DNA from 2 places in the Weissella sp. LMG 11983 genome. Region 1 is predicted to be linked to the other one. Evidence: predicted binding sites of a transcription regulator. Region 1 holds the regulator's gene; the other holds the start of a gene.

Evidence for each region. Region 1 encodes HrcA, which represses chaperone genes, less so after heat shock. Its sites were predicted from a motif close to TTAGCACTCNNNNNNNNNGAGTGCTAA; they were not measured.
Region 2: a site for HrcA is predicted at 1,265-1,291, ahead of OIT45_RS02970 (co-chaperone GroES). Genes of this name have one in related genera too.

Annotation. Positions count from the first base shown of each region.
Region 1 is NZ_JAOZFD010000002.1:101,101-104,829, forward strand. It holds gene OIT45_RS10005 (glycosyltransferase family 2 protein) at 1-461, shown strand, start outside; gene OIT45_RS10010 (polysaccharide biosynthesis C-terminal domain-containing protein) at 566-2,050, shown strand; gene hrcA (heat-inducible transcriptional repressor HrcA) at 2,194-3,219, shown strand; gene grpE (nucleotide exchange factor GrpE) at 3,235-3,729, shown strand, end outside.
Region 2 is NZ_JAOZFD010000001.1:548,341-552,069, reverse strand. It holds gene OIT45_RS02980 (MDR family MFS transporter) at 1-239, shown strand, start outside; gene OIT45_RS02975 (DUF4811 domain-containing protein) at 241-1,005, shown strand; gene OIT45_RS02970 (co-chaperone GroES) at 1,323-1,598, shown strand; partial or broken gene groL (chaperonin GroEL) at 1,652-3,266, shown strand; gene OIT45_RS02960 (APC family permease) at 3,441-3,729, shown strand, end outside.

The DNA.
Region 1 (3,729 bases):
TGAAGACTTTCCCAGTTTTGTCACGTGGTTTTGAAATTGAGACAGAAATGTCAATCCACGCAACGGAAAAGAAGATGTTGGTCGAAAACCAAGTTATCGAATATCGCGACCGTCCAGAAGGATCAGAGTCTAAGCTGGATACGGTAGGTGATGGTATTCGTGTCTTGAAGGCAGTCGCTAACTTGTACCGCATTTACCACCCAATGGCATTCTTTGGTTGGATTGCCGGTATTTTGGCGGTAATCAGCTTGGCGTTCTTTGTTGGACGTGTTTGGTTGCCATTTGCAGCAACTGGTTTGGTCTTGAACATGCCAACCTTGGTTGTTTCGATGATTGTTTTGCTAATTGCCATCTTGGCTTTGTTTGCTGGAACGTTATTGAACGCTATCCAAGCGAACGAAAAGCGTAACTTCGAATTGGCATTAATTCGAACTGAAGAACGCTTTAACGATATTAAATAATAAAATGTGGGCATCTCTTGTGAGGTGCCTATTTTTTATGTCTATTCTTAATAGAAGTTTGTTATCATTAGAAACAGATATTAGAGTGCAGAAATGAGTTTCACATGCAATTATTAAAAGTTTATTTACAAGAAACAGGAATGCGGTTGCCGACTGAGCTGGTGCCGCTTTTCTTCTTAACCTACATTGCCCATATTTTACGACAACATGCTTTTGGTATTCAGGTTTGGACGTATGCGCTGGTGATGCTAACAATTGGCATCTTTTCAACCGCTATTCGTCTTTATGCGCAGACTGAATTGAATAAGATGCCGCCTGATAAAAAAGGGAATTCGCATTTCTTTTGGGGTGTTTGGTCAATTCAGGTCTTAACTTTCGCAGTCCTAGCATTATTGACCTATGGATTCGTGCAACTGTTTGATTTGCCGTACGAAGGGGCAATCAGATTGCAATTATTGTTCTATGTTGGGGCGATGTTAGATATTTCATGGTTGTTCAATGGGATTAATAAGACACGGATTGTTGTGCGTCGTGATGCGATTATCCAAATGGCTCGTTTTGTGCCGTTGATCATATTCGTTAAAAGTCCGGATGACTTGGCAGCGTTCATTTTATTGTTGGCGATTACGACGATTATTGGAAATGTGGTGATGTGGTTTAAGTTGCCACAGACCCTAGTGCGTGTCGATGTGGCGCGCATTCCAATTCGGCGGCATATGCGCTTGATGACGACGTTCTTCTTGGCGGCTATTTTGCCCCAATTGGCGTTGTACTTGAATAAAGTGTTGTTGTTTTGGCATGATGGCGTTGACGAGGTTGCATCTTATTATAGTGCTGAGTTGATGGTGAAAGTCGGGATCGCATTGGTACTTGGCATCGGAATTGCAATGATGGGCCGAGTGGTTGAACAACGACGTCAAGGAGATGCATCAGGCGTGCAGCAATCGTTCTATGATGCTGTGGAGAATAGTACGGCGTTGGCGATTATTATTGCGGTCGGTGTAGCAATTGTTGGGTCACAAACTGTGTATTGGTTCTTAGGAATTGACTACGAACAAGTGGGGGCAATTTTGCATGTGCTTGCGTTCGTAATTGTGGTCGCTTCATGGCGTTACAGTTTAGCGTTGCAACAATTGGCAGCTGAACGTGGTTTCCGCAATTTATCGATGCCAGTTCAAATTGCGACTGGTCTCAATGTGGTGTTGAGCTTAGCTTTGATTCCGTGGTTAGGTGTGATGGCCGCTGCGTGGATTGCGCTCGTGAGTGAAATTGTGGTGTTGGTGTTGCAATTGCTCTCATTGCGCCACGTTATTCATTTATGGCGTTTGGTAGCAGTCGTCTGGCGTTACATTGTAGCTGGCGTTGTAACAGCGGTTGTGTTGATTGCGATGGTGCGTGCTGGTGTACCTGCTTATCCAAAGTATTCAGCATTAGAAGCGGCGGTTGGATTAGTTGTATATGCATTGGTGGTTGTTTCGTTCGATACACCGGTTGCGAAGGCGACTAACCAAGTCTTGCTATTCTCTGGTAAAAGAATGTTTGAATCAACGATTGAATTTATTCGCATTGTGCTAAGAATTAAAAAATAGAAATGTAAGCGTCGCAAGGGATTGCGACGCTTTTTAGCACTCTGAAATTTAGAGTGCTAAAAATGTTGACAAGGGTGTATGAGACGTGTATTATAATAATCGTTAGCACGAAGTACTTGAGAGTGCTAAGAGAGGTGAAGCGTATGTTAACAGAACGGCAGCGGTTAATTTTAGCCGCAATAATTCAAGATTACGCAAAAACCGGTAAAGCTGTTGGATCAAAAACGTTGCTTGAAGAATTAGGGTTGGCAGTAAGTTCAGCCACGGTTCGTAATGAGATGGCCTCATTGGAAGAGCAAGGTTTGTTGCAAAAGGAACATACATCGTCGGGGCGGGTGCCTTCACAACGTGGTTATCGTTACTATGTAGATAAGATTATGCGTAGTGAACATATGACCCAGGTTGCTCAACAATCCCTTGAACGTGTTTTCAATCGTAATTTTCAGCAAATTGACGATTTGATGCAGACGATGGTGACTGAATTAGCAAATATAACAGGTTACACGGTGGTTGCATTGAAGCCGGAATCAGTTGACACGCGATTGTCTGGGTTCCGGCTGGTACCAGTCGACGGTCAACAAGTGATGGCGATAATCGTCACAAATGACGGTCAGGTTACGAGTCAGAGTTTTAGACTACCCGAGGGAATGGATGTACGTGGTCTGGATGACATGGTGCGCTACATTAATCAAACGTTGGTTAACCAACCGATTGTTGATGTGTTGCGAACATTGTCAGGAGATTTACCATTAAAGATGGAGCGAACAATTCGTACACCAGTTGCATTCTTGCAATTGTTCGGTGATGTTTTGGCTCGCTCAATTCGCGATAAAGTGTTTGTTGGTGGTCGACTAAATGTGTTGGACTACACGGATGACACGGAGCTGCAAGAAATCAAGCAATTATTGCAATTGCTTGATGCACCAAGTGCAATGCGCCAGGTAATGGGGAACGCAAACGATGGGGTGTTAATTCAAATTGGGGATGAAAACGGGAACAGCTTGTTGTCACCATACAGTTTGATTTCATCCACATACCGCGTGCCACAGCATGGTGTCGGTGCGCTGGCAGTGCTTGGACCGACGGCAATGCGCTACGCGGATGTTGTTAATTTGGTAGATGCCTACCGCAGTACATTATCAACACAGTTATTAGAATATTATCGTTAGAAAAGAGGTGTTAGCATGGCAGAGGATAAGCAAACTCCTGAAGAAGAAGTTGTAGAAGAAACGGTTGAGACACCGGATGTTGACACCGACGCAACGGCGGATGTAGATCCAATCGTTGCGCTAGAAACGAAGATTGCAGAAGCGGAAGAAAAAATCGCTGAAGCAGAAGACAAGTACTTGCGTGCTCACGCAGAAATGCAAAACATGCAAACACGTTATGCAAAGGAACAAGCGACGGCAGTGAAGTATGCTAGTCAAAACTTGGCAAAGTCAGTTTTGCCAGCGCTTGATAATTTGGAACGTGCTTTGCAAGTTGAAGCAGATGATGCAGCGGCACAACAAATCAAGACGGGAGTCGAGATGGTGTACAAGACGCTTGTATCTGCTTTGGAAGATAACGACATCAAGGCTGTTGGAGCCGAAGGTGAACCGTTTGACCCTAACTTCCACCAAGCAATTCAATCTGTACCGGCGGATGATGATCACCCGGCAGATACAATTGCTCAGGTT
Region 2 (3,729 bases), on a different contig from region 1:
CAGTTACGCAAAACGTTATCAAGGCTGCTAAGCCTGCTAAGGATTTGGCCAAGGAAAACGTTGTGTCATACATGGATAAGATGATTAACGCAACGATGACTGGATTCCACGCATCATTTGCATTCGGAATTGGATTCGCTGTTGTTGGTATCATCTTGGCGTTCTTCTTGCACAGCGGTAAGCTAGTGCACGGTAAGTCAAACGGAAACGTTGTCGCAGATAATGGAGGAAATAACTAATATGATTATTCTAGTTATGGCCGTCTTTGCGATCGGCATGTTCTACTCATGGTTGGTTTTGAAGAACCGCACCATGCGCGCTATCTTCGGACCTATCTTCACGGTATTGCTAATCGGTGCCGTGTGGATGACAACGTCAGTCTTTGCAAACAACACTGGTTTGACTGCTAAGACAACAACGACATCAAAGCAGGTATACTCAGCTTTGGGTTCAAAGTCACCAGCCGGTGTCTTGATCCAATCACGTTTAGGTTCAAAGGCTGATAACTATGTCTTGGTTTACAACGACACAGCTGATGCTAAGAAGCCAACGGTTCACGGGAAGCCTTCAACGAAGGTTGCTGATATTCCAAACGGCGTTAAGAAGGAAATGACTTACAAGGTTGCTGACGTTAAGAAGGCGACTGTTAAGGTTGAGACCACTCGATGGGAGTGGAAGAATGCCTTCTGGCGTGTGATGTTTGGTATTGGTGGTCAAGGTGGCAAGCTTAAGAAGCAAGTGACGACGGTTACGGTGCCAAAGAACACTTGGGTTGTAATGACTGCTGATCAATCTAAGAAGTTGCAAGCTGCACAAAAGTCAGCTGCACCTGAGGCACAAGCTGCCCAACAAGCTCAAATGAAGTCAGCTATTGAAGCAGAGGTTGCTGCATACATGCAAGCGAACCCAAAGGCTACTCCTGACCAAGTTAAGGCTTACACAACTGAACAAACTGCTGAAATGACGGCAACAGCAATGAAGCAAATGTTGTCACAATTGAAGTAATGATAATTTTGAGTCCTGGTACGTGTTTTTGTACCGGGGCTTTTTTGTTAGCGGTTAGTGTCGACGCGTTGCGTCGAGGCCTGGAAGTGCGGGGCTATCTCCGACAAAGTTCAAATGTGGGCAACCGAATGGCGCGGACGCCACCCTGCTCGCCCAAAAAACCAACTCGGCGCGATAGCGACGAAACAAACCATAACCTCATTTTTTAACCAAAATATGTTGCAAAAACGTGTGGGTGTGCTATTATTGTTTATGTAAGTTAGCACTTAGATATTGAGAGTGCTAATAATAATTTTTGCCTATGGAGGTCATATAACATGTTGAAGCCTTTGGGAGATCGTGTTGTGTTGCAAGTTGAGGAAGCGCCTGAGCAATCAGTTGGTGGTATTTTGCTTGCGTCAAACGCGCAAGAAAAGTCAGTTACGGGAACTGTTGTCGCTGTTTCAACGCAATCAGTTGGTGACTTGACGGCCCCAGCTGCAGTGAAAGAGGGTGACAAGGTCATCTTCGATAAGTACGCTGGCTCAGAAGTAACGGTCGATGGTGTGGATTACTTGGTGGTTCACGAAAAGGATATCGTTGCAGTTCTTTAATTTGAAACAAACAGATTAACTATTAAAAATTTGAAATAGAGGGTGAAATAAATATGGCTAAGGACATTAAGTTTGCTGAAGATGCACGTGCAAAGATGCAAGCAGGTGTTGATAAGCTTGCTAACACAGTTAAGACAACGATTGGTCCAAACGGACGCAATGTTGTTATTGAGCAAAGCTATGGTGCACCAACTATTACAAACGACGGTGTAACGATTGCTAAGTCAATCGAATTGGAAGATCACTTTGAAGACATGGGTGCCAAGTTGGTTGCTGAAGTTGCTTCAAAGACGAATGACATCGCCGGTGACGGTACGACGACTGCGACTGTTTTGACGCAAGCTATCATTAATGAAGGTTTGAAGAACGTCACGGCGGGTGCTAACCCAGTTGGTGTGCGTCGTGGTATCGAATTGGCAACTGATGCAGCTGTTAAGGCGTTGCACGAGATGTCAAAGCCGGTTTCTACTAAGGAAGAAATCGCGCAAATCGCCTCAATTTCAGCTGCTAACCCAGAAGTTGGTGAGCTGATTGCCGAAGCGATGGAACAGGTTGGTAACGATGGTGTTATCACGATTGAAGAGTCTAAGGGTATCGAAACGACGCTGGATGTCGTTGAAGGTATGCAATTTGACCGTGGTTACATGTCACAATACATGGTAACTGACACGGACAAGATGGAAGCTTCATTGGATAACCCATACGATCACTGATAAGAAGATTGGTAACATTCAAGAAATTTTGCCAATGTTGCAAAGTGTTGTTGAGCAAGGTCGTGCCTTGTTGATTATCGCTGATGACATTACTGGTGAAGCTTTGCCAACACTTGTTTTGAACAAGATGCGTGGAACGTTTAATGTCGTTGCGGTTAAGGCACCTGGATTTGGTGACCGTCGTAAGGCCCAATTGGAAGACATTGCAATCTTGACTGGCGGAACTGTTATCACTGACGACCTTGGTTTGAACTTGAAGGATGTGACGATTGCACAACTTGGTCAAGCTGCTAAGGTTACGGTTTCTAAGGACAACACGACGATTGTTGAGGGTGCTGGAAACAAGGAAGCCATTGCTGAGCGCGTGAACTTGATCAAGGGTCAAATTGCCGAGACGACGTCTGACTTTGACCGTGAGAAGTTGCAAGAGCGTTTGGCTAAGTTGGCTGGTGGTGTCGCTGTCATCAACGTTGGTGCCGCAACTGAAACTGAGTTGAAGGAACGCAAGTACCGTATTGAAGATGCTTTGAACGCTACTCGTGCCGCTGTTGAGGAAGGATTCGTTGCCGGTGGTGGAACTGCCTTGGTAAACGTTATCCCAGCCGTTGCTGAGTTGTCAGAGATTGGTGATGTGCAAACTGGTATCAACATTGTACGTCGTGCTTTGGAAGAGCCTGTCCGCCAAATCGCTGAGAATGCTGGTTTGGAAGGTTCAGTTATCGTTAACCAATTGAAGTCAGAGAAGCCGGGTGTTGGTTACAACGCTGCGACTGACGAATGGGTTGATATGATTGAAGCTGGTATCGTGGATCCTACTAAGGTAACGCGTTCAGCATTGCAAAACGCCGCTTCTGTTTCAGCTTTGTTGTTGACGACTGAAGCTGTCGTTGCTGAGCAACCAAAGACGGATGCTGCCCCTGCAATGCCTGCTCAAGGTATGCCAGGTATGATGTAATTTCATAATAAATATTAAACGCCGACCTTCCTGTGAGAGGGGCGGCGTTTTTGATTTCCGAAAGTAAGTATCAATGATAGACAACGAGCTTAAATAGAACTACAATAAGTCGTTGTAGAAAATTGAAATTATTTTTGGGCGTTTTGCCTAATATAGGTGTTTAGGAGAAAAATCATGTGGCGCTTTTTAAAGCGGTTGTTGATTGGAAAGCCTCTTAAGACATTGGAAGAGGGCTCGCAACATTTGAGCCGAACCAAGGCCTTGGCTTTGCTTTCGTCTGATGCATTGTCATCAGTTGCGTATGGTACTGAGCAGATTACGACAGCGTTGATTGCTGCCAGTACGGTTGCGTTGTGGTTGCAAATCCCAATCGCCATTTTGGTGTTGGTATTGTTGACGGCCATTACGCTATCGTATCGCCAAATCATTCACGCCTACCCATCTGGTGGTGGTGCTTATGTCG